Regions from separate parts of the Bradyrhizobium elkanii USDA 76 genome, predicted to be linked through region 2. Evidence: predicted binding sites of a transcription regulator. Region 2 holds the regulator's gene; the other holds the start of a gene.
What was found. Region 2 encodes LexA, which represses DNA repair genes until DNA is damaged. Its sites were predicted from a motif close to TGTTCNNNNTGTGTTCNG; they were not measured.

Region 1 (5,825 bases), 370 kb from region 2:
GCATGCTTGGGCGCCTTTTGGGCGCGCATCGCCGGTGATGCCGGGACCTTGCGCCGATGGGGTGTGAAGACTGGAACGTAGGAAGAACGGCCAACAATTTCCAGTGCTGAGTTGCGTCCATCAACGGATAGTTTGCCTGATGGCAGCAGCCGTCAGCAGCGCCGGTTCCGCCAGAGCATTTTGCCGTTCCGATCGAATCGGAACGGGGGCTCCTGATTCCTGCTTTGGCGCGTTTTCTTGACGCGAACCGGAATCCACCTCGCTCAAAAACGCTCTTACGCAAAAAGGCCGGCGCGAGGCCGGCCTTTCCGCGCGATCTGATCGCAGATCGATCTTAGTACCTGGCGACGATCGGGCCGCCGAAGTGATAGTTGACGCCGAACTGGGCGCTGTGCAGCTCGAGCGTGCCGGAGGGCACGCCGAAATAGTTTTCGCTGTCGAGGCTGCGATACAGGTATTCGCCCTTGATCGACCACTGCGGCGCGATGAACGCTTCGACGCCGGCGCCGACGGTCCAGCCGGAGTGGAAGTTGCTCTGCGAGGCGGTGACGCCGAGCGCGGTGACGCTGACCTCGTTGTTGACCCAAGCGTAGCCGCCGGTGCCGTAGAACAGCACCTTGTCGACGGCGAAGCCGAAGCGGCCGCGCACGGTGCCGAGCGAGTCGATCTTGCTCCGGGCGGTAACGCCCAGCGTCGAGACCGACGCGTCGATGTCAGCGCCTGCAGCGTCGACCTCAAGGCCGTACACGATGTTGCCGGCCTGCCAGTTGTAGCCGATCGTGCCGCCGCCGAAGCCGCCTTCCATGCTCGGGGTGCCGGAGTTCTCGCTGGCGTAGCCGCCGAAGCCGCCGACGTAGAAGCCGGTCCAGTTGTAGATCGCGGCCGGCGGCGGAGCCTTCACGTAAGGCGCGCGCGCCGCCATGTCGGCGGCCATCGCCGGTGCAAAAGCGCTCAGTGCAAACATGCCGGCCGAGGCCAGCAAAACAGTCCTCATTTTCAAAGTCCCAGTCCCATTTTCTTGTTGTCCCTTCAGAGATATTGAAGAGAGCGTCACAGCAGTGTCGCGTGACGTGCTGGTGCTTCTACAGAGAAATGCCGGAACGTGTGTATCCGCGAAACCACAACGCACCGAAAACGGCCCCGGTGAAGTGCGCGTGCACACGCAACGAAAAAGCCGGCGCACAAACAGGCACAAACAAAAAGGCCGGCGCGAGGCCGGCCTTTCGTCTGGATCAATCGGCCTGGCGCGATCAGTAGCGCGCGACGACCGGGCCACCCCACTTGTAGTTCACGCGGACGGTGACGAGGTCGACGTCCTGGCGATCACGGATGGTGCTGTTCAGCGTGCCGTTGGGGGCGATCAGGTTGTAGGTCTTGTCCTGCATGAACAGGTGGTCGTATTCGATGCCTGCGGTCCAGTTCGGCGCGAAGCCGACTTCGATGCCGGCGCCGACAGTGCCGCCCCAACGGGTGTCGCTGGCGCTGCCGACCAGCACGCCGGTCGGGGTGAAGTAGGTGTTGAAGCGGTTGTCGGTCAGCGCCGCGCCGCCCTTGGCATAGAGCAGCACGTTGTTGACGGCGTAACCGATCTGGCCGGTGAACAGGCCGAACGCGTCGATCTTGGACTGGTTGGTGAACAGGCCCGGGAAGATCGCGCTGCCGTTGCTGCCCTTCAGGTCAGCCCAGTCGCCCTGCGCTTCAAGGCCGAACACCCAGGCGCCGGCCTGCCAGCGATAGCCGATCTGGCCACCGGCGACGCCGCCCGTTGCGTCATGGCAACCGTCCGAGGCGAGGAAGATGCCGGCCGGGAGCTGGTCCCAGCAATTGTGACTCGAGCCCCAGCCGCCGTTGGCGCCGATGTAGAAGCCGGTCCAGTCATAGATCGGGGCAACCACCGGCGGCGGCGCCTTGGTGTAGGGGCGCGCAGCGAGATCGGCGGCCGCGGCAGGCGCAGCAAACGCAATCAGAGCAACCGTACCGAGCAAAAACTTCTTCATTATCAGTCCCCCAATTCCCCGATCGGCTTCCAAACGGTCCCGAAGCACGATCCCAGACGCGAGCGCCCGCGCCACGGCTGGAGCTATACGCTGATTCAACCGGAAACGCCGTCTCCCAAATGCAACACTCCCGGAAGAAGTAACGATAAGGCAAGGTGCTGATTTGTTTGTTGTTTTTCTAAATCTCGTTGCCGGGTGTCGGCCGGTGCCGAGATCGACTGCCGCTCGGTCGGCACTGGCCGTTTCTACGGCTGGTTGTGCGAACAAAACTGGAACAATTCCGGATGCGATGCTATATCTTGAATATCGTGGATAACCGGCGTGAGGGCAAAGGCGGCGAGCCGGCACCGGCGTATAGGGTCATCCACGACGCCTGCGACGTAAGTGGCGAAGGTTGAGAGTGGCGGCCGATGTCCGGACGCCCGGTTTTTGAGTGGAGATGATGCGATGGCAGGAAGCGTGAACAAGGTGATCCTGGTGGGAAATCTCGGCAAGGATCCGGAAATCCGGCGGACGCAGGACGGCCGTCCGATCGCAAACCTTTCCATCGCCACCTCGGAAACCTGGCGCGACAAGGGCACCGGCGAGCGCAAGGAAAAGACCGAGTGGCACCGCGTCGTGATCTTCAACGAGGGCCTCTGCAAGGTCGCCGAGCAGTATCTGAAGAAGGGCGCCAAGGTGTACATCGAGGGTCAGCTGCAGACCCGCAAATGGACCGACCAGAGCGGCGTCGAGAAGTACTCGACCGAAGTCGTGCTGCAGGGCTTCAACTCCAACCTCACCATGCTCGACGGGCGGGGCGGCGGAGGCGGCAGCTTCTCTGATGATGCCGGCAGCGATTTCGGCTCGTCCGGACCGGTCAGCTCGGCGCCGCGCCGCGCCGTCGCCGCGGGTGGCGGCAGCCGCAACAGCGACATGGACGACGACATCCCGTTCTGAGGAGCGGTCGCGCTTCCATCCATTCCGTCAGGCGCCGTTCCGTGAAGATCATTCTCCGGAACGGTTGATGCGATCCGGAGCAGCAATTTCCTCGTGTGGAATATGAGGATAACCCGATAACTGTCTGTCGGAACGTCGCTGATCCTCCGTGCAGGGATGCGGGTTCCCTGGACTTTGACACAGGTGAATGTAAATGATATTTACATTTGCCTGCGGCAGTTGATGTCTGGCCGCGAGCTTCACTCGAGGGCCGCCATCATGAGCCTCGCGCCATTGCTCGACGCCGCGCCTGCGATCCCGCTCCACGCCTTTGCCGCGATGGCTGCCTTCGTGCTCGGCTCCATCCAGCTCGCCGTCCCCAAAGGCACGCTGCCGCACCGGACCCTGGGCTGGATCTGGGTGATCCTGATGCTGGTGGTCGCCGGAAGCTCGTTCTGGATCCATCAGATCCAGCTGGTCGGTCCCTGGAGCCCGATCCACCTGCTGTCGATCTTCTCGCTGGCGCGCTTGTGCTCGGCGTAATGGCGGCTCGGAGCCACAATGTCCGCCGCCACAGGTTCACGATGATCGGCATCTTCTTCGGCGCACTGCTCATCGCCGGACTGTTCACCTTGATGCCCGGGCGGATCATGCATGCGGTGGTTTTCGGCCAGTGACGGAAGAGGCGAGCAGCCTATGGCGAGTGGCGAATAGGGATTTTTCCGTTCGCTCTTCGTCATTCGCTGCACGCTTCCCGACCAAGCAGCCGGAACCTCGGTGTCCAACCCCTAAGTGCATGAAAAAACGAACGGAAAAACGGCTTGCCGGAGCCGCCCGAGGGTGGTTATCAGGCCTCCGATGGGCTATATGATTCCCCAGTAGAACCGACCGGATTTCCCCTTTGTCCGATAACGACGACCACAAGCCCGGCGAGCCGCCGGGACCCTCAGATATTCGTCCCGTTTCCATTCTCGACGAGATGAAGAAGTCCTACCTCGATTACGCGATGAGCGTGATCGTGTCGCGTGCGCTGCCCGATGCGCGCGACGGGCTCAAGCCGGTGCACCGGCGCATCCTCTATTCGATGCATGAGCAGGGACATACGCCGGACAAGAAATACGTGAAATCCGCGCGCGTCGTCGGCGACGTGATCGGTAAATATCACCCGCATGGCGACCAGTCGATTTACGACGCGATGGTCCGCATGGCGCAGGATTTCTCGCTGCGCGTGCCGCTGATCGACGGCCAGGGCAATTTCGGTTCGGTCGACGGCGATCCGCCGGCCGCCTATCGATATACGGAAGCGCGGCTGACCCGGGCGGCGCTTGCCGTTCTGGCCGACATCGACATGGAAACCGTCGATTTCCAGCCGAACTACGACAACTCCGAGAAGGAGCCGTCGGTTCTGCCGGCCCGGTTCCCGAACCTGCTGGTCAATGGCGCCGGCGGCATCGCCGTCGGCATGGCGACCAACATCCCGCCGCACAATCTCGGCGAGGTCGTCGACGCCTGCGTGGCGCTGATCGACAATCCGGCGCTCACAATCGACGAACTGATCGACATCATTCCCGGACCGGACTTCCCGACCGGCGGCGTCATCCTGGGCCGCCAGGGCATTCGCAGCGCCTACCATCTCGGCCGCGGCTCGATCGTGATGCGCGGCAAGGTGACGATCGACACCATCCGCAAGGACCGTGAAGCGATCGTCATCACCGAGATTCCCTATCAGGTGAACAAGGCGACGATGGTCGAGCGCATCGCCGATCTCGTCAAAGAGAAGAAGATCGAGGGCATCGGGGACCTGCGCGACGAGTCCGATCGCGACGGCTATCGCGTCGTCATCGAACTGAAGCGCGAAGCGGTGCCCGACGTGGTGCTGAACCAGCTCTACCGGTTCACACCGCTGCAGACCAATTTCCCGGCCAACATGCTGGCGCTGGATTCCGGCCGTCCACAGACGATGAATCTGAAGGACCTGCTCACCATCTTCGTCGCGTTCCGCGAGCAGGTGGTGACCCGGCGGACCAAGTTCCTGCTCGGCAAGGCGCGAGACCGCGCCCACATCCTGGTCGGCCTCGCGATCGCGGTCGCCAACATCGATGAGATCATCCGCGTCATCCGGACCTCGCCCGATCCGAACACCGCGCGCGAGGCCCTGATGTCGCGCGACTGGCCGGCGCGCGACGTCGAGGCGATGATCACGCTGATCGACGATCCCCGGCATCGCATCAACGAGGACGGCACGCTGCGGCTGTCGATGGAGCAGGCCAGGGCCATCCTCGACCTTCGGCTGCAGCGCCTGACCGCGCTGGGGCGGGACGAGATCTCCGAAGAGCTCGACAAGCTCGCCGCCGAGATCGCCGACTATCTCGACATCCTGCGCTCGCGTGCGCGCGTCCAGGGCATCGTCAAGACCGAACTCGCCGAGGTGAAGCAGCAGTTCGCCACGCCGCGGAAGACCGAGATCATCGAGCAGGAAGGCGAGGTCGAGGACGAGGACCTGATCCAGCGCGAGGACATGGTCGTGACCGTGTCGCACGCGGGCTACGTCAAGCGCGTGCCGCTGTCGACCTACCGGGCGCAGCGCCGCGGCGGCAAGGGCCGCGCCGGCATGCAGACCCGCGACGAGGATTTCGTCTCGCGCCTGTTCGTGGCGTCCACGCACACGCCGGTGCTGTTCTTCTCGTCGCGCGGCCAGGTCTACAAGGAAAAGGTCTGGCGGCTGCCGATGGCGGCGCCGAACGCGCGCGGCAAGGCGCTGATCAACATCCTGCCGCTGGAGCAGGGCGAGCGCATCACCACCATCATGCCGCTGCCGGAGGATGAATCCTCCTGGGCCAATCTCGACGTGATGTTCGCGACGACCGGCGGCACGGTTCGCCGCAACAAGCTGTCCGACTTCGTCGATGT
Region 2 (5,825 bases):
CGACCGCGCGCTGTCGCTGGCGGCCGCCATGAACTATCCGGAACTTGCGGTGCGCCGCCGCCCGAAGGTCGCGGTGCTGGCGACCGGCGACGAACTGGTGATGCCGGGCTCGCGGCCCCGTCCCGGCCAGATCGTCTATTCCAACGGCTACGCGCTGCGGGCGCTGGCGCGCGCCGAAGGCGCCGAGACCGTCGACCTCGGCGTTGCCGCCGACACGGTGGAGGCGACCACGGCCGGCATCCGCCGGGCACGCGAGGCCGGCGCCGATGTCCTGATTACGACAGGCGGCGCCTCGGTCGGCGACCACGATCTCGTCAAGCGGTCGCTGGAGGCCGAGGGCGTCGAGATGGCGTTCTGGCGGATCGCGATGCGGCCCGGCAAGCCGATGATGCATGGCCGGCTCGGCGCGATGCGGGTGATCGGCCTGCCCGGCAATCCGGTGTCGTCCTATGTCTGCGCCTTCCTGTTCCTGGTGCCGTTGATTCGGGCGCTGAGCGGCCGGAAAGTGATTCATCATCGCCGCGCGAGCGCCCTGCTCGGCCGCGACCTCGCCGCCAACGACCAGCGCGAGGACTATCTGCGGGCGCGTCTCGAAGCGCGCGAGGACGGCAAGCTGATCGCAACGCCGGTGACGCAGCAGGATTCGTCGCTGCTCGCGAATCTCGCTGCGGCACGGGCACTTCTCGTGCGTCCGCCGTTTGCGGCGGCGGCCGTCAAAGGCAGCGAATGCGAGATCCTGACGCTGCCCGAATAGGGTTTTCACGCCCCGCCGATCGTGCGTTGCCTGATCCGTTCACCGGAAATTAAGTGGTTGCGGAACACATATCGAACATATAGTGTCCGTTCATGATTTGTTTCGAGTACTGGTGTCTACAATCGGGAAGCCGCGTGGAAGCAAGTGCAACGAGCACATGCTCCTGAGGTCAGGCCCCGCCTGCAGGCCCCACCAGAAGAGTCTCGGAATCGAACGCCGCTATCAACCGGGGGAATACTCGAGATGCTCACGCGCAAACAGTACGAACTTCTGCGTTTCATCAATGAACGTCTGAAAGAGGCCGGCGTACCGCCCTCCTTCGACGAGATGAAGGATGCGCTCGACCTGCGCTCGAAGTCCGGTATCCACCGCCTGATCACTGCGCTGGAGGAGCGCGGCTTCATCCGCCGCCTGCCGAACCGCGCCCGCGCCATTGAGGTCATCAAGCTGCCCGAACTCTCGGCCGGCGGCGGCAACGGCCGACGCGGCTTCACGCCCAGCGTCATCGAAGGCACCCTCGGCCGGCGCGCCAGCACGCCGCCGATCGCCGAGGACGACGGCAACCGTCCGGTCGCGGTCCCCGTGATGGGCCGGATCGCCGCCGGTACGCCGATCGAGGCGCTGCAGACCCGCAGCCACACCATCAGCGTGCCGCCCGACATGCTCGGCGCCGGCGAGCACTATGCGCTCGAGGTGCGCGGCGACTCGATGGTCGATGCCGGCATCCTCGACGGCGACATGGCGCTGATCCAGCGCAACGACGTCGCCAATACCGGCGACATCGTGGTGGCGCTGATCGACGAGGAGGAAGCCACCCTGAAGCGCTTCCGCCGCCGCGGCGCATCGATCGCGCTCGAGCCGGCCAACACCGCCTATGAAGTGCGCATCCTGCCGCCGAACCGGGTCCGCATCCAGGGCAAGCTGATCGGCCTGTATCGCAAATACTGAATTGCAAATACTTGCGGCGGCCGGGAACGAGCAACACGTCGGATCGTTCCTTGCATGATAGCGTAGCGTACGGCCTGCCCGATGCGCTCCGATACCTCTCGCGCAGCGTCGCGTGTTTGTGATCGGGGTCGGTCTCGGACCAGTCGTACAATCGCCCAGAAACGAGCGGAAGCTCGTTCGCTATCGTCCACTCTGGTAGAGGCCCCAATGCCTCAAGAGAGGCACGGGTCGCTACCTCGAAATGAGGAGCCATCCGATGTGTGACTATAGTCTGCACGCCGTGGCATCGCGCCCCGCCATTGTCGGAGAGACGCTGATCACGACGACGTTCCGCGGCACGTCGACCCGCGGTTTTGCTTCGGAAAACGATCCCACTGTCGCGGTCTGCATGCTGCCGGGCACCGAGCTCGCTTTCGCCGAGAACGTTCGCTACGACAGCCGCTGGATCTGGACCAAGACGCTGAACTATCGCGTCGGCGTGTTCAACGAAGTCGAGCCCGACGTGCCCGATCGGCATCATGACGCGGTGGAATTCCCCGACGGCAGCCATGTGCTGGTGACCCAGCTGGTCGAGGGACAGCGCGTCAGCGTGCTGCAATTGCCGGCGCTGCATCCGCCGGTCGAGCAGAAGCCGAAGGTGGTGGAGCGGCGGCCCTCCGCATTTGCAACGCTGTTTTTGGGTTGAGCGCATCGTCGCCGCGGAATGGGCTGTTCGGCGGCGGATGACCTAAGCAATTTCGGGCGCCCCCGGACTTCCGCTTCCGGGGCGCACGAGGAAATTTGCGTCAGCCGGCGCCTTGGCGCATCATCGGGCACGGAGGACGTGCGCGGTGGTCGATAAGGTCACATGGCAAAAGGCTGGACGCGTCACGGAACCGGGCCGCTACATGTTCCGGTTCGGTTGGCTGACGGTGACGGCCGACGACCTGAGAGTCTGGGAGCAATTTCCCGAGGCTTCCTTCACCCTCGTCAAGAAGCCCGACGCCGGCCCCGACTCCGACGAATACCATCTCGGCCTGTTCGAGCTGCCGAGCGCCCCCTCGCCGGACCACCGCTAGTCATCGCCCTGCAGATCGGACTCGGCCGGCGTCGCATCCACGGCAGGCCGCGGTGCGGCGGCGGCTGCGCGCAGCGTCGTCTCGCTCTCGCCGTCGCCGGGAACCGCCGGCGACCACGGCCGGTCGATCCCGCCGGGCTTGACGGCATCGACGGCGTAGCCGTCCCTGGTCCGCCGCAGTACCAGCGCGCCGTGGCGCCGCAGCCGCTCGGCATCGATCACCGACGCCGTGCAGCCCCGCGGCGCCGCCCGCGCCGTCACGATCAAGCCTGCGCGCTCGCAGTCGTCCGCCAGCGCCTCCGGCCGGGTCGCCAGCGCGACGAAGGCGCCGCCTAGTCCCTGGGTCACGCAGCCGCCGGCATCGCAGGAGACGCCGTCGCCGAGCGACGCATCGGTGGCGGTCCGCGCGTCGGCGTCCGCCGCCAGCCACTCCTTGACCAGGAACGCATCCTTGGCGCTGTGCATCAAATGCAGCCGCCCGTCACCGCCGCGCACCGCGACGTTGCGGCCGTCGCCGGAGACCAGCACGTCCGGCTGCGGCACCCTGAGCGCCCAGACCGAGGCCACCAGCAGCAGAACCGCGCCCGACCAGCGCAGCGGCGTACGCAGCAGCCCGAGCAGGATGATGCCGGCACTCGCTGCAATCAGCGGCCCGATCCCGAACGCCGCCATGCGGCCGACCGCGCCCGGGAGTGCGGCGACCCATTGCGTCACCAGGATCATCCAGTCGATGCCAAGACCCATGATCGCCCAGAACACGCCGTCGAAGCCGAACGGCATGGCGACGAGGCCCAGCAGGCCGGCCGGCATCACGACCGCCGACACGACAGGCATCGCCGCGAGGTTGGCGAGCAGCCCGTAGGGCGTCACGCGGTGGAAGTGGAACGCGGCGTAGGGCGTCGTCGCCAGCCCCGCCACCAGCGAGGCCAGCATCAGCATGGTGAGCTCGCGCCCGCCCCACAGCGCAACCCGCGCGGTCGCCGAATGGTCGGGCGACGCGAATAGGTTCGGCAGCCCGATCTGCACCAGCGCCACCAGCCCGAGCGTCGCGGCAAACGACATCTGGAAGCTCGGATGCACCAGCGCCTCCGGCGCGATCGCGAGCACGATCAGCGCCGCCACCGCCAGCGTGCGGAAGGTGATCGCGCGGCGGTCGACGATCACGGCGAGCAGCACCACGGCGGTCATGAAGAACGACCGTTGCGTCGCGACCTCCGCACCCGACAGCAACAGATAGAATGCCGCGGCGACCAGCGCCGCCGCCGCCGCCCATTTCTTGATCGGATGCCCCGCCGTCAGTGCCGGAAACAGCGCGAGCAGCGCGCGCACCGCGAAGAACACGACGCCGGCGACCACGGCCATGTGGTAGCCGGAGATCGACAGCACATGGCCGAGCCCCGAGATGAACATCGCATCGTTGACCGGCGTCGAGATCGCGTCGCGCCGGCCGGTGAGCAATGCGGTTGCGATCGCGCGCTGGTCGCCGTCGAGCGTGGTGCGAATCCGCGCGTCGATGGCGTCGCGCAGGCCTTGCATGAAGGCGGCGTAGCGCAGCGCAAAGCCGCCGGTCGCAGGCGGCTCCCTGGTCTTGACCGCGCCCATCACGAAGCCGGAGGCGCCGATGCCCTGGAAATACAGGTCACGTCCGAAATCATAGGAGCCCGGGCGCTGCGGCCCGAGCGGCGGCAACAGCCGCGCCTTCAACTCTACGAAGCTGCCGACATCGGGCGCAGTGCCCTTCTTCACCGAAAGCCGGACACGATCGAGCTTCGTCATGTCGCGCGGGCTCTCCATCGAAACCACGCGCAGCACGAAACGATCGGTCTTCTCGCGGATGTCACGCGCCTCGACGAAGCCGGTCAGCGCCACCGAGAACATCGGCCGCGCCAGCACCGTGTGAGCAACGCGCGCCGTCTTCCAGGTCGCCGTCGCAAAGCCTGCGGCCACCGCGGCCAGCATCGCGATGACGGGAAACACGCTGCGCCGCCGCAGCAGCAGCGCCAGCAGGCAGAGCAGGATTGCGACGGTGGCCGCGACCGACAGCACCGGCTCGTGCTCGGCCGCGAAATAGAAGGCGATACCAGTGCCGAACGCCACCGGCACCCAGGGCAACAACCGGCCCGCCCCCGCCTCCGCGCCCGCCCATCGCCGCAATGTCTCGACGACAGGCTTCCAGATGCCGACGCGCGCCGGGAAATAGCCGCCAGCCGGCGCAGCCGCGCGCGGCGGCCACGTCCCCGCGTAGCCGCGTTTGCCGCCCGGCGTCGTGCCCTGCTCCGCCATTCCGCTTGCGATCCCTGCCGAGCGGCAGGCTAGCGGATGGCCCCGTCCCCCGACTAGCGGAACGGATGCAGAATACGGACCGGCAACGCCCGGGTACCTGGATCGTCCTGCGCCTTGCCGACCTCGCGCCGGGCCACAGCTGCCGCCTGCGTCAAATCGATCGAGCCGAAAGTCTCATTAAGATACCGATCACATTAGGAATAGACTGTCCCGATGCCTCCACTCCCGGAGAGACCGGGATGAGGCAGTGACGGCTCGCGGCACTTGAAGGCCGCTGGAGCTCCTCTCAGGCGGCCACAACTCCCCTGAGATCAGGCGTTGCGGACGAACTCGCAAATCTCGCCTGTAACGCCGCGCACCACGCGCACTCCGCGAGCGGATTGATCGCTGAAAAACGCGAGGAGTAGCGTTTGCATTTGAGAGGAGCGACACATGGCAATTCAAGTACCGAGCGATTTTCGTCGCGTGATTGTCGCCGCGTCAGTGGGAAACATCATTGAATGGTACGACTTTTATATTTTTGGCAGCCTGGCCGCGGTTCTGTCGGTCAAGTTCTTTGAGCAATCCCACCCCGTTGCAGCCCTGCTGAGCACGATCGCGCTGTTCACTGCGGGATTCCTGATCCGCCCGCTAGGGGCCTTCCTGTTCGGATGGATGGGCGATCGGGTCGGCCGCAAATATACATTCCTCATTACGCTGAGCGGAATGGGCCTGGGAACGGGAGCGATCGGACTGATCCCGACTTATCAGTCGATCGGCCTGACGGCCGCATTCATTCTGTTC

Region 1: the regulator LexA is predicted to act here: its motif matches at 2,257-2,274, upstream of JEY66_RS24415 (single-stranded DNA-binding protein).

The regions. Positions count from the first base shown of each region.
Region 1 covers NZ_CP066356.1:5,003,324-5,009,148, reverse strand. Annotated here, with positions in the region: gene JEY66_RS24425 (outer membrane protein) at 335-994, opposite strand; gene JEY66_RS24420 (outer membrane protein) at 1,251-1,997, opposite strand; gene JEY66_RS24415 (single-stranded DNA-binding protein) at 2,445-2,936, shown strand; partial or broken gene JEY66_RS24410 (DUF2306 domain-containing protein) at 3,195-3,592, shown strand; gene gyrA (DNA gyrase subunit A) at 3,817-5,825, shown strand, end outside.
Region 2 covers NZ_CP066356.1:4,632,613-4,638,437, reverse strand. Annotated here, with positions in the region: gene JEY66_RS22515 (molybdopterin molybdotransferase MoeA) at 1-754, shown strand, start outside; gene lexA (transcriptional repressor LexA) at 998-1,702, shown strand; gene JEY66_RS22505 (hypothetical protein) at 1,959-2,387, shown strand; gene JEY66_RS22500 (hypothetical protein) at 2,533-2,760, shown strand; gene JEY66_RS22495 (ComEC/Rec2 family competence protein) at 2,757-5,042, opposite strand; gene JEY66_RS22490 (MFS transporter) at 5,475-5,825, shown strand, end outside.